2 linked regions of the Undibacterium sp. 5I1 genome follow. The protein of the gene in region 2 binds, or shares a complex with, the protein of the main gene of each other region. Links are inferred from orthologs where the notes say so. Each region holds a gene or a part of one and is shown on either strand. Other genes may lie near its edges.

Region 1 (5,482 bases), 970 kb from region 2 along the record:
GTTAAAATATACTATGATGAGTATATTCTTCTGTAGAGAATGACGTACCATAAAAATATATTCAATGTATGCAGAATTGTTGTGACAATGCTTGGTCTACTGTTTCAAATAGATAGCTCTGACCCATCTCCTTGTTGAACCTAAGTGGAGCCAGGCAGTGCTAATGCTCATTTAAAAATGCTAGGAATAATTCATGAACTTCCCCCAATCTCATTTAATCAATAAATCACGTTTATTTCTGACCGTTAGTGCTCTGCTTTGCGGCGTGCTCAACCCCGTTGTAGCACAAACTAACGTAGTTGATTCCGGCTTAGACACCGTTATCAAAGGTGTTTGGCGTTCTGACGAAAATCGCGCGCGAGATCAATATCGCCACCCAAAACAGACCTTGGAATTTTTTGGTGTTCAAGCTAATGCGACGGTGATCGAAATTACTCCGGGCGGATCAGCTTGGTATGGCGAGATACTGGCACCTTTTTTAAAAGAGAAGGGCCATTACATTGCCGCCAATATTGACGGCAATAAAGTGTCTGCTAGCAGCGCTGCATATCAGAACAGAACAGCAGACGCACAAAATAAAAAATTTCTTGCAGATCCTGAGCGCTACAGCAAAGCAAGGACAATTAATTTTGATCCAGCCGCACCGCAATTTGGACCGGCAAACTCAGCTGACTACGTGCTGACCTTTAGAAACGTGCATAACTGGGTCGGAGATCATACAGAAGTCCCTACCTTCAAGGCGATGTTCGACGTGCTTAAACCGGGCGGTGTGTTAGGTGTGGTTGATCATCGCGCGGCTGCTGGTAAAACTTTAGACGCAAAATTAATTGATACCGGCTATTTGCCAGAAGAGTATGTCATCGCATTAGCCCAGCAAGCAGGATTTAAATTGGTGGGGAAGAGTGAAGTGAATGCTAATCCTAAAGATACAAAGGATTATGCGAAAGGTGTTTGGACACTGCCGCCGACCTACGCTGATAAAGAAAATAATCGTCAGAAATACAAAGAGATCGGTGAGAGCGACCGCTTTACTTTGCGTTTCGTTAAGCCGTAGAAAGCTTACTTAATGATGGTGTGATCGCGGATTGATTTGCTGATGTATTTGCTGATGTATTGGATGCTTGAAAATGAAAGCCCGATTGATGTCGGGCTTTTGTTCTTTAGAAACTTGGATTAGCTTGGACAGGACAATTTATGCGCCAGATTTAAAAAGAGACTGACCGATTATTTCCCAACAAATGCATCGGAATAACATTTGAGCGAAAAACAAAAGGGGTCGCATTTGCATGCGACCCCTTAATTATTTGGCTCCCCGACCTGGACTCGAACCAGGGACCTGCGGATTAACAGTCCGTCGCTCTACCAACTGAGCTATCAGGGAATAGAAGAAATGATGATCTTCGTTAAACTTTTTACTGCACTTGCAACATGCTAGGAATTCTGTGGCTCCCCGACCTGGACTCGAACCAGGGACCTGCGGATTAACAGTCCGTCGCTCTACCAACTGAGCTATCAGGGAACAGAGACAAAGATTATATGCGTCTTTGCCTGTTCTGTCAAAATTTTTCTACCCTGAAACGTCTATAAAACCTGAGCAATTGCGTCAATGACGACATCGATATTGCGCTTGTTTAAAGCTGCAACACAAATACGACCGGTATCGACAGCGTAGATAGAATTGTTATCACGCAGCTTTTCTACTTGCTCTTTCGTTAAGCCAGAGTAAGAAAACATGCCGCGTTGCTGGGTCACAAAGTCAAAGTTATACGCTGGAGCTTTTGCTTTTAACTCTGCAACAAAGGCAGAGCGCATTTCGCGGATGCGTACCCGCATGCCTGCCAGTTCTTCTTCCCACAATTGGCGCAGTTCTGGTGTTGACAATACGGTCGCAACTACTTGGCCGCCATGAGTTGGTGGATTGGAATAGTTAGTACGGATTACACGCTTTAATTGAGACATGATGCGCGCAGCTTCTTCTGCACTGGAGGCGGCAATACTCAGTGCGCCAACGCGCTCGCCGTACAAGGAGAAGGATTTAGAGAATGAATTGGAGACGAACAGAGCGCATCCAGTTTCCGCAAAGCGGCGTACTACTTTGCCATCGGCTTCTATGCCATCGCCAAAACCTTGGTAAGCCATATCCAGGAAGGGTACCAGCTTGCGTTCGGTGACGACTGCGATGACTTCCGTCCATTGTGCATCGCTCAGATCGGCGCCAGTCGGATTGTGGCAGCACGCGTGCAGCAACACGATCGCGCCTGCTGGCATGGCCTTCAGTGCCTCTAGCATGCCTGCAAAGTTCACGCCTTTAGTCACTGCGTCGTAGTAGGGGTAGGAATTGACCACAAAGCCAGCAGATTCAAATAAAGCGCGATGGTTTTCCCAGCTTGGATCGCTGATCCATACTTGCGAATCCGGCGCGAAGCGTTTTAAAAAGTCGGCACCCAATTTCAATGCACCAGTGCCACCAATTGCTTGCGCCGTGATGACACGCTTTTCTACAACAACGGCACTGTCTGCACCGAACACTAATTCTTGTACTGCTTTATCATAAGCAGCTAAGCCTTCAATCGGCAAGTAAGTGCGTGGCGCGAATTTTTCCATCAAAATAGCTTCGGCTTTTTTGACGCATTCCAACAATGGCACTTTGCCATTATCATCGTAATAAACGCCGACACCAAGATTGACTTTAGCGGGATTTTTATCCGCGTTAAAGCCCTCTGTGATGCCGAGGATAGGATCGCGTGGTGCCATTTCTATGGCAGAGAACAGGGAGGCGGAGGCAGGTGCGTTCATCGTGATAATATGAAAAATTAGCTGTCAAATTTCTGACAGAGAGGTTGGAATAATGCCAATTGGTGACAATCTGGACATGCTTGAAATTTCAATCACCCCATTCTAACAAAGGTAAGTGCGTCATGCCTGTAGCATCGATAATTTCTGCTGAAAATAATAGCAATACTAATAATCCGCCGGAAGGCAAGTTCGTCACTTTTCCGGATTCTCAGTTTGAGCTATTTCAGCCTTTTCCTCCGGCGGGCGATCAACCGGCTGCGATTGCCAAGTTGCTGGAGGGGATTAACGACGGTTTGTTTTTCCAGACTTTGCTTGGGGTAACCGGTTCTGGCAAAACTTATACGATGGCAAACGTAATCGCGCAAAGCGGCCGGCCTGCGATTGTTTTTGCACCTAATAAAACTTTGGCAGCGCAGTTGTACAGCGAGTTCCGCGAATTTTTTCCGCGTAATGCCGTGGAATATTTCGTCAGCTACTACGATTATTATCAGCCAGAAGCGTATGTCCCACAGCGTGATTTATTTATCGAAAAAGATTCTGCGATCAACGAGCATATTGAGCAAATGCGCTTGTCTTGCACCAAGTCACTGATGGAGCGGCGTGATGTGATTATTGTCGCGACCGTCTCTGCGATTTACGGTATCGGTAATCCTAGCGAATACCACAAGATGATTTTGACCTTACGCACAAAGGACAAAGTCAGCCAGCGGGATTTGATCGCACGCCTGATTCAGATGCAATACACCAGGAACGAAATTGATTTCGGCCGCGGCACATTCCGGGTGCGTGGCGATACGATTGATATCTTCCCGGCAGAACATGCTGAACTAGCAGTACGGGTAGAAATGTTTGATGATGAGATCGAAAATCTCCAATTATTTGATCCGCTGACCGGCCGCGTAAAACAAAAAATTCCACGCTTTACTGTCTATCCAAGTTCGCATTACGTGACCCCGCGCGAAACCGTATTACGCGCAGTAGAAACAATCAAAATCGAGCTGCGTGAACGCTTAGAATTTTTCCGCAAAGAGAATAAGCTGATTGAAGAGCAGCGGATAGAACAACGTACACGTTTTGATTTAGAGATGATGTCCGAGATCGGTTTTACTAAAGGCATTGAAAACTATTCACGCCATTTAAGTGGCGCTAAAGCCGGTGATCCACCGCCGACACTGGTGGATTATTTGCCCGCAGACGCGCTCATGTTTTTAGATGAGTCACATGTACTGACCGGACAGTTAAACGGCATGTATAACGGCGACAGAGCACGAAAAACAAATCTGGTTGATTATGGTTTCCGGCTGCCGTCCGCGCTAGATAATCGTCCGCTCAAGTTTGTAGAATTTGAGAGCAAAATGCGGCAGACGATTTTTGTGTCAGCTACCCCGGCAGAATATGAAAAACAGCATGCCGATCAAGTTGTTGAACAAGTAGTACGACCGACAGGCTTGGTCGATCCGCTAATTGAAGTGCGTCCGGCATTAACGCAAGTCGATGATCTGATGAACGAGATTACGATTCGTGTACAGAAAAATGAGCGTGTCTTGGTCACGACATTGACGAAGCGAATGTCCGAGCAATTGACCGATTTTTTGGCGGACAACGGCATCAAAGTACGTTATTTACACAGCGATATTGATACGGTAGAGCGGGTAGAAATTATCCGTGATCTACGTTTGGGTACCTTCGATGTGTTGGTCGGCATTAACCTTTTACGAGAAGGTCTGGATATCCCAGAAGTGTCTTTGGTGGCGATCTTGGATGCTGATAAAGAAGGCTTCCTGCGGTCGGAGCGTAGCCTGATTCAAACCATAGGCCGTGCTGCACGTAACTTAAACGGGATGGCAATTTTATACGGCGATAAAATTACCGACTCTATGCGTCGCGCCATTGATGAGACTGAACGTCGGCGCACTAAACAAGTTGCGTTTAATTTGGCGAATAACATCACGCCTATCGGCATTAAAAAACAGATTAAAGATTTAATTGATGGCGTCTACAGCCAACAAGAAGCCAAGCAAGAGCTAGAAGCTGCACAAGAGCATGCGCGCTATGAAGTCATGAGTGAGAAGCAAATTAGCAGAGAAATAAAGCGCTTGGAAAAACTCATGCTCGATCACGCCAAAAATCTGGAGTTTGAAAAAGCGGCCCAGGTACGTGATCAATTAGCTCATCTGAAAGCGCAAGTATTCGGCGCGGGCGGTAGTGATAATGTGTTGTCGTTAGCGAATAAGTAGTAGTTGGAAATTTCCATTTTTATTGGACCGTCAAAATCTGTATTTCATGTAAGGTTTCCGCTATTCGTTCGACTTAGCTAAATACGAGGTGCAATTGATATTAGCAAGGACGAAAGTGAAGCATGGTACAGGCGATAACATCCTCTGCAATCATTGGCGGGAACAGTGCAGCTAATCCTGGCAATGCCGCTTCGGCGCTTGCCAGTCTTCAGGCGCAGCTTGCCAGGTATCAGCAACAGCTATCTGATTGTGTAAATTGCGCGTCGTCCAAAACGATAGAAGGCAAAGTGCAAATTCAATCGCTGTCTAGCAAAATTAGTCAGGTTAGGGCGCGTATTGATCAGGTAAACAGCGTCAATGCAAGTCAGCAAACGCCTCTCCCTACAACCAGTCGTTCTAAAGAAAATAATAGCATCACCAAGGATTTGACCATCGCTCTAGGAGCAGAG
Region 2 (8,067 bases):
CCAAAGCCTCTGCAAAGGCATTCGCCGCTCTATTTTGAATAAATATACTCCTGGTGGGTATTTTCAAAGTGCCCATATAATAATTGGACAATAAGCTTATTTTCATAAAAATAATGGGGAGTATATATAATTTGTCGATCTTGATTAATATGTCGGTGTTCTTTTAGGTGATTATCAGGGCGAGCTTCAAAAGCCATTTAATCGAGATACAGCGCTAAGCAGGATTGATTACTTGGACGCAACAATACGTCGACATAGCAATACGCTGGCACGGCTATGGTACGCAACAATGGAACGTGCTGGAGGCATTTAATGCTCTTTAGCAGGGAGGGTTTTTAGAAGTTCTCCAGCGTGTTACTCCCGTATAATCATGGGATGCAAAATCTTCTCCATAATCTGAATCCAGAACAGCTCGCTGCTGTCACTTTACCTTCGCAATCTGCTCTGATTTTAGCGGGCGCAGGCTCTGGTAAAACCCGCGTCCTCACCACCCGGATTGCCTGGTTAATCCAAACCGGACAAGTATCACCGCAAGGGATTCTGGCAGTCACGTTCACCAATAAAGCCTCCAAAGAAATGTTGTTGCGCTTGTCGGCGATGTTGCCGATCAATACGCGCGGCTTGTGGATAGGTACTTTCCACGGCTTATGCAATCGCTTGCTGCGCGCGCATCATCGTGATGCCAGTTTGCCGCAGACGTTTCAGATTCTGGATTCATCGGACCAGCTCTCGTTTATCAAGCGTTTGCTGAAAGCGAACAACGTTGACGATGAGAAGTTCCCGCCGCGCACCTTGATGTACTTTATCAATAGCGCAAAAGATCAGGGTTTGCGGGCAGCAGCGGTGGATGCTTATGATGATTTCAACCGCAAAATGGTGGCGTTATATGAGCTCTATGATGCGCAATGTCAGCGTGAGGGCGTCGTCGATTTTGCAGAATTATTATTGCGTACTTATGAGCTGCTTAGCCGCAATCAGCCTCTGCGTGAGCATTATCAAGCTCGCTTTAAACATATCTTGGTTGACGAGTTTCAGGATACCAATGACCTGCAATATAAATGGCTAAAGCTGATATCGGGGCAAGGCAATCAACACAGCGGCGCGGTGTTTGCGGTCGGCGACGATGATCAAAGTATTTATGCCTTCCGCGGTGCCAACGTCGGCAATATGTCCTCGTTTGAGCAAGAATTTAAAGTCGAAAATATTATTAAGCTGGAGCAGAATTATCGCTCGCATGGTCATATTCTGGATACAGCAAATACCCTGATCGCCAATAACAGCAAGCGCCTTGGTAAAAATTTGCGTACCGACGCAGGTCATGGCGAACCTGTGCGCATCTATGAAGCCAGTAGCGATATTCAGGAAGCGCAGTGGATTATTGAGGAAGCCAAGAACCTGATACGAGAAGGTTCGTTGCGTAGCGAAATCGCGATCCTGTATCGCTCCAACGCGCAATCGCGGGTGATAGAGCATGCTTTGTTCACAGCGAATTTGCCCTACAAAGTGTATGGCGGTCAGCGCTATTTTGAGCGTGCCGAGATTAAGCATGCGATTGCGTATTTGCAGCTGATGGATAATCCGCACAATGATTCTGCCTTTTTGCGTGTAGTCAATTTCCCGGCGCGCGGGATTGGCGCACGCTCCTTAGAGCAGCTGCAAGATTCAGCCAAACAATATGGTATTTCTTTATACGCGGCAGTACCTTATGTCGCTGGTAAAGCGGGTACTTCTCTGGGTAATTTTGTCAAACTCATTGAGAGTGCACGGTTTGAAACCCAGCGTTTGTCTTTGCCAGAAATGGTCAAAATTGTCCTCGATTTGAGTAGTCTGATGACGCATTATCAGAACGAGAAAGAAGGCGCTGACCGTATCGAAAACTTGGAGCAGTTAGTCAATGCGGCGACACTGTTTATTTCCGAAGAGGGTTTTCGTTCGGATGCCCCGGCTTTGTTAGGGCCTGCGTCACAAGCGGCGGTCGGCCTGGTTACGATTGCCGATGGGGTAGAGATTATTGATGCAGATGCCGCCTTACCCACAGTGATGTCGCCGTTGTCAGCATTTTTATCGCATGCGTCTTTGGAGGCGGGCGACAATCAGGCGCAGGTCGGACAAGATGCCTTGCAACTGATGACGGTGCATTCTGCTAAAGGTTTAGAATTTGATGCAGTCTTCATCACTGGTTTAGAAGAGGGTTTGTTCCCGCATGAGAATAGCGCGAAGGAAGATTCTGGCGTTGAAGAAGAACGGCGTCTGATGTATGTCGCGATCACGCGGGCACGCAAGCGCCTGTATGTTAGCTTCTCGCAGACCCGCATGCTGCATGGACAGACGCGCTACAACATGCGCTCACGATTTTTTGATGAGATGCCAGAAGAATCGATTAAATGGCTGTCGCCAAAAATCCAGCCAAGCTGGTTCGGTAATAAAAAATCAGCTTGGGATGAAGAACCATCAGCAGGGGCAAATCATATTGCACAGAATTTTAATAAAACCAGCAGCAAGCCCGGCTGGCGCATCGGCGAGACAGTGATGCATGCCAAGTTTGGCGAGGGCGTGATTGTGAATATTGAAGGTGGCGGCAGTAATGCTAGGGCGCATATTAATTTTGGACGGCAAGGCATGAAGTTGCTGGACTTGAGTATTGCGAAATTGGATAAAGTGTAAAAAACGACTGTGCTCTATCAACCCGATTACATTTAAAAAGAAGCTTAATTTAATATGGATAACACGCAATTAATTAACTATGCAGGTGCGGCGATTTTTGGATTGGCGGTGTTACATACATTCTCTACCAAGCATTTTTTACATCTGGCACATACTAGTAAAAATCATGCGGGTTTATGGCATTTGCTGGGTGAAGTAGAAGTTGTCTTTGGTTTTTGGGCGTTAGTATTGGTTGGCTGTATTGCTGTACTGAATCATCAGAAAGCAGCCATCAGTTATTTAGAAAGCCAAAATTTTACTGAGCCGCTATTTGTCTTCGTGATACTGACCATTGCAGGGACAAAACCCATTTTGCAATCGGTGCAGAACTTAGTCAGCCGTATCGCGGCGATACTGCCGGTGAATCCCGCCGTTAGCGCTTATTTTTTGTGCTTGAGTCTGGTGCCTTTGCTGGGCTCTCTGATCACTGAGCCTGCGGCTATGACTTTGGCTGCCTTAATGTTGCGTGAGCGTTTTTATACGAAAGATATTTCTCAAAAATTAAAGTACGCGACGCTGGGTGTTTTGTTTGTGAATATTTCTATCGGCGGTGTGTTGACTCCTTTCGCTGCACCGCCAGTATTAATGGTGGCAGAAAAATGGGGTTGGGATATCAGTTTTATGTCCAGCGTATTTGGTTGGAAAGCAGCGATTGCTGTATTGATTAATGCGCTGATCGTAACGGTGGCCTTTCGCAAGCAGTTGATGGAGATTAAGCTCGCTGTAATCGGAGCGCGAACTGCCGATGCAATTGTCCAAAGTACGGAGGCTCCTGTGCCATTCGCTGTTGTACTGGTTCACTATTTATTTTTAGGCGCGACCGTCGTGTTTGCGCATTATCCTGCGGTCTTTATGGGATTGTTTTTGTTTTTCTTAGGCTTTACCGAAGCTTATCAACGCTATCAGGACAAGCTGATGCTGCGGGAAGGTTTGCTAGTGGCATTCTTTTTGGCTGGTTTGGTGGTACTAGGCGGAAAGCAACAATGGTGGTTGCAACCGATACTGGCGGGTATGGATTCCACCGTTTTATTTTTTGGTTCTTTGGGATTAACGGCCATTACCGATAATGCCGCACTGACTTATTTGGGGTCTTTGGTATCTGGTTTATCTGATGGCGCAAAATATGCGTTGGTCGCCGGTGCCGTGACGGGTGGTGGTCTGACGGTGATTGCCAACGCACCTAATCCAGCCGGGTTTGCGATTTTGAAGGAGTGTTTCGATGAGCAGGCAATTAGCCCACTAGGTCTGATTATCTCTGCTCTGATACCAACCGCGGTTGCGGCGGGTTGTTTTTTGATGTTGTGATTTTTTAGAATTTTAAGGCAACGTTTTATTCATTTTATGAGTAACGTCGCCGATATTTAAACATCACAAGTAGTCACGAATCGTCATAGATAGTAAGCAGTCGTTGTCATTACCTTAGACATACCCTTCATTAAGAACTGGAAGGGTAGCGGCAGCGCAGAAGCCCCAAGCGCGTCGGCCGCCGCGCCATGGGCAATTTCATCCAGGCGCATTTGTTCCACGATGGCTTTTGATTTTTTATCATCGGATGGAAGCTTGTCCAGATGACTTGCCAAATGCGCTTCGACCTGCTTCTCTGTCTCCACCACAAACCCCAAGCTAATTGCATCGCCACAATGCGCAGCAATCGTACCGCAGACATAGGCACCGGCGTACCAGACCGGATTTAGAAAACTGGTGTGTGAGTTTAAGTCAGCCAGTCTCTGCGCAGTCCAGGCCAGATGATCTTCCTCCTCTTTGCCAGAATGAGTGAATGCCTGTTTGATATCTTTAGACTGTGTAACCCGTCCTTGCGCATCATATAAAGCCTGCGCGCATACCTCACCTACATGATTCACGCGCATTAGTCCTGCGCTGTGCTTGCGGTCTTGTTCGCTTAATACTGTTTCCTTTAAATAGTGGCCAGGTTGCGCGCGTGAAGCATGTGCCTGACCACTAACTACACGCAGAGCGCGATCAAAACCAATGACGAATTTGTCTATATCAAACATATGCTCAACCCTTTTTATTCAATGTGTTTGTTAATGCGTATTGTAAACCGCCACCGTATATTGCGCTGTGTGCATACATGCCTGCATTCATGCTAAAAGTTGATTCTTTGATATGGAAAAAAAACTTCGTTGTTGTGAAGACGCCACATTAAATTTGCTTAAATACGATCGTTCGCAAATTCTCTTTGCCCAATTTGACTTAATTTGTTTCAATATGTACAGATTCTGAGACGAAAGGTGTCAAAGTCAAAGCAAGACTAAGGCAACCTAAAATTTAACTGATAGAGATCAGTACACTTTATAAAACTATAAATTTTGGAGACACATTAAATGAAAAAAACGCTCATCGCATTTGCAGTTCTCAGCGCATTTGCAGCTACTGCCTCAGCACAATCATCCGTAACGATTTATGGTTCTATTGATGCAGGTATTCGTGACGTCACCAACGTTGATGCTGCTGGCAATAGCAAAGTCACCATGGGATCCAACGGTACGTACAACTCTAATCGTCTCGGTTTTAAGGGCGTTGAAGATCTGGGTGGCGGCATGAACGCTCACTTTGTACTGGAGTCTGGCTTTAACACTGCAACTGGTACTTTGGACAGCGGTACGATGTTTAATCGTTCTGCTTTTGTCGGCGTAACGGGTGACTTTGGTAACATCGATCTGGGTCGTCAGTATTCTTTAGCTTTCAAAACTATTGGTACTTATGAGCCATTTAGCTATAAATTCCCTGCAATTACATCTCCTGTTGCTGGTGTAGCTTTGTTCTTCCCAGCCACGTTTAGTGGTGGTGGTGCTACTCGTTTTAATAATGATATTCAGTACACAGCTATCTTCAGTGGCGTAAAAGTTAGTGCTGAATACGCTTTAGGTGAAGTTGCTGGTGATATAGGTCGTAATACAGTTAAATCAGTTGCGGCTACTTACACTACTGGCCCAGTGAATTTCGGTGGTACTTTTATGTCCACCGACGTTGGTGGTTTACGTAATAAATACTACACAGTTGGTGGTGCCTACAAAGAAGGCGTAGTTCGGGTTTCTGGTGGTTATGTAAAAGAAACACAAGAATCTGTCTTGAACATTGATTCCTACCAAAAATCGTTTTGGGGCGGTATTAACTACACTATCACTCCTCAAATTGAGTTGACTGGTGCTTACTATGTTACTGATTACACCGTAGCGACTTCAGCTGCTACTAAGGTAGATGGTTCTCGAAAAAATTTGGTAGTTGCCGCAACTTATGCATTGTCTAAGCGCACAAATTTCTATGTTGAAGTTGATAATAAGAAGTTAACTAATGCGTTTGTAGGAGCGACAGCAGTATTGGGCACTATTAATAATGGAACACAAAATGGCTTTTCCGTTGGTATTACTCACTTATTTTAATAAATTAGCAACAAACATCATGTAGTTTTTGATGAATAAACCTTGTTAAGGAGCTTTATTTAAATAAGGCTCCTTTTAGTTTGTTAGGAATTGCCATAGAGCATTAATTCATCAATATTGTTAATAATATTGCAATTTTCCGTTGTTTATTAACGACGTTTGTTGTTTTACACCCTTATAAAAGCTGATTTGGCTTTGCTGTCCGCCTTTAATTTTGGTCAAATACGTTAACTTCTTTTTAGCCGCAACAAAATTTTTGAAGTATTAGCTAGTTTGCATTATTTAAATGATTAATTTAATAATATAAAGTTGGCTTGATGTAGTTTGATTAATATTAAAACCCTTGGAGAAATATCAATGAAAAAATCATTATTAGCTCTGGCCGTTTTGGCAGCAGTTGCAGGTTCAGCACAAGCTCAATCTAATGTCACAATTTATGGTGTACTGGACATGGCTTTGCAACACGAAAATCGTGGAGGTGCTGCTGGTAGCATCACAGCTCTGGACAGTGGTATCCAATCTGGTTCCCGTCTTGGCTTTAAAGGTAGTGAAGATTTGGGCGGCGGTTTAAAAGCAAACTTCCAATTAGAAATGGGCGTTAATGCTGATACCGGTGCATCTTCACAAGGCGGCTTAACTTTTGGTCGTCAAGCTTGGGTTGGTTTGTCAGGTGAGTTCGGTTCTGTGAATATGGGGCGTCAATACACACCTATCTTCATCGCTACAGATACTATCGATCCATGGGATGCCGGTTTTAATAGCACAGGTGGCGGCGCACAAGCTGGTCAAGGTACTTCTACAGCAGGTACTTTAGGCTTATTCGGTACACCATTCCGTACAAACAATACAGTTAACTACACAACAAATAACTTGAGCGGTTTCACAGGTTCTTTGGCTTACTCGTTCGGTGAAGTTGCTGGCGACACATCCGCTTTGCGTAACATCGGTCTGTCCGGCATATACGCTGACGGTCCGATACAAGCAGCGATCGCTTACAACACAAATAATGATGCAACTGGCAAAGCCAAGAAAATTACTTTCCTTGGTGGTATTTACGATTTTAGCGTAGCAAAATTGCACGCTGCATATGGTAAAACTACAACTGACGCTGGTTATGTTGGTCCAGTCGATACTAAAGAGTGGATGATTGGGACGACCGTGCCATTTGGCGCTGCTAACCTGATCGCCACTTACGCTAGTGTTACCAATAATTTGGCAGCTACTGCTGGTAAAGGTCAACAGTTTGCAATTGGCGGTACTTACTCTTTGTCCAAGCGTACTAACCTGTATACAAACTATGCTCGTACAACTAATGACACAAATTCAAATGCTGGTGGTATGGCAGCTGCAAATGGTCAGACAGATAGTTTGATCAACGTTGGTATTCGTCATCGTTTCTAATACTTTGCAGACTTAGGTCTGCCTAGTCAGTCACAAAAAAAGCACCTTTGGGTGCTTTTTTTGATTTTGAACAAATCTTCGTAGAGGTTTTTAAGTCGCGTAAAGTACTGAAGGTGCTTAGCCCAGCAATTTGTAAGCGCCGCCTTTTTCTAAGGCGCGAACATATGATGGCATTGCATGTATGCGCTGTAGCCAATCCATTAATTTGGGGTGACTTATACTATTTAAGCCTCCGCGTGCAGCTGATGCTTCTAATACGAAGCTCATTTGTATATCTGCAGCACTAAACTCACTACCGGCAAACCAGCCAGTGCCAGAGATCTCTGTTTCCAGATAATTCAGATGGCGTGTGATTTGTGGTTGTATGAAACTAGTTTTTACTTTTTGGGCTATGCCACGGGCAATCGGCTTCACAAAAAATGGCATCGGACTTTGCTCTATCCTATCAAACACCAATTTCATTAAGAGAGGTGACATGGCTGAGCCTTCAGCGAAATGTAACCAGTAAATATAGCGCAAATAATCTTTGGAGTCGCGAATAGGGATCAGTCGTCCGTTG

The links. The genes of interacting proteins can lie anywhere in the genome.
Region 1: the proteins of RGU72_RS13250 (region 2) and uvrB are in contact, whole or in part, in a crystal structure (PDB 7EGT), measured with the Thermus thermophilus proteins. The link is inferred for Undibacterium sp. 5I1 from one-to-one orthologs. Residues at the interface, in WP_096412145.1 of Thermus thermophilus: His654, Arg656, Phe657, Gln666, Asp668, Glu669, Lys680, Arg681, Leu682, Ser683, Lys685, Tyr686, Ala687; in WP_096411307.1 of Thermus thermophilus: Glu23, Leu25, Arg26, Asp27, Gly28, Glu29, Arg30, Phe31, Arg55, Glu326, Asp327, Phe328, Glu379, Ser382, Gln383, His398, Gly400, Arg401.

What each region holds. Positions count from the first base shown.
Region 1 is NZ_JAVIWI010000001.1:2,033,958-2,039,439, reverse strand. Bases 2,536-5,475 are described here. They hold uvrB (excinuclease ABC subunit UvrB), read left to right. Parts: upstream 2,536-2,918; coding sequence 2,919-5,033; downstream 5,034-5,475. Other genes in these bases: RGU72_RS08995 (FlxA-like family protein), read left to right, coding at 5,156-5,475; RGU72_RS09005 (amino acid aminotransferase), read right to left, coding at 2,536-2,796. Also shown: RGU72_RS09020 (methyltransferase), read left to right, coding at 194-1,054; more of RGU72_RS09005, read right to left, coding at 1,582-2,535; more of RGU72_RS08995, read left to right, coding at 5,476-5,482. UniProt on the Escherichia coli protein: The UvrABC repair system catalyzes the recognition and processing of DNA lesions. A damage recognition complex composed of 2 UvrA and 2 UvrB subunits scans DNA for abnormalities.
Region 2 is NZ_JAVIWI010000001.1:3,003,810-3,011,876, reverse strand. Bases 1-3,019 are described here. They hold RGU72_RS13250 (UvrD-helicase domain-containing protein), read left to right. Parts: upstream 1-375; coding sequence 376-2,664; downstream 2,665-3,019. Other genes in these bases: RGU72_RS13245 (putative Na+/H+ antiporter), read left to right, coding at 2,719-3,019; thiE (thiamine phosphate synthase), read left to right, coding at 1-38. Outside these bases: more of RGU72_RS13245, read left to right, coding at 3,020-4,008; coq7 (2-polyprenyl-3-methyl-6-methoxy-1,4-benzoquinone monooxygenase), read right to left, coding at 4,092-4,718; RGU72_RS13235 (porin), read left to right, coding at 5,049-6,107; RGU72_RS13230 (porin), read left to right, coding at 6,465-7,508; RGU72_RS13225 (glutathione S-transferase), read right to left, coding at 7,626-8,067. UniProt on the Escherichia coli protein: A helicase with DNA-dependent ATPase activity. Unwinds DNA duplexes with 3'-5' polarity. Translocates on single-stranded DNA with 3'-5' polarity. Initiates unwinding more efficiently from a nicked substrate than double-stranded DNA.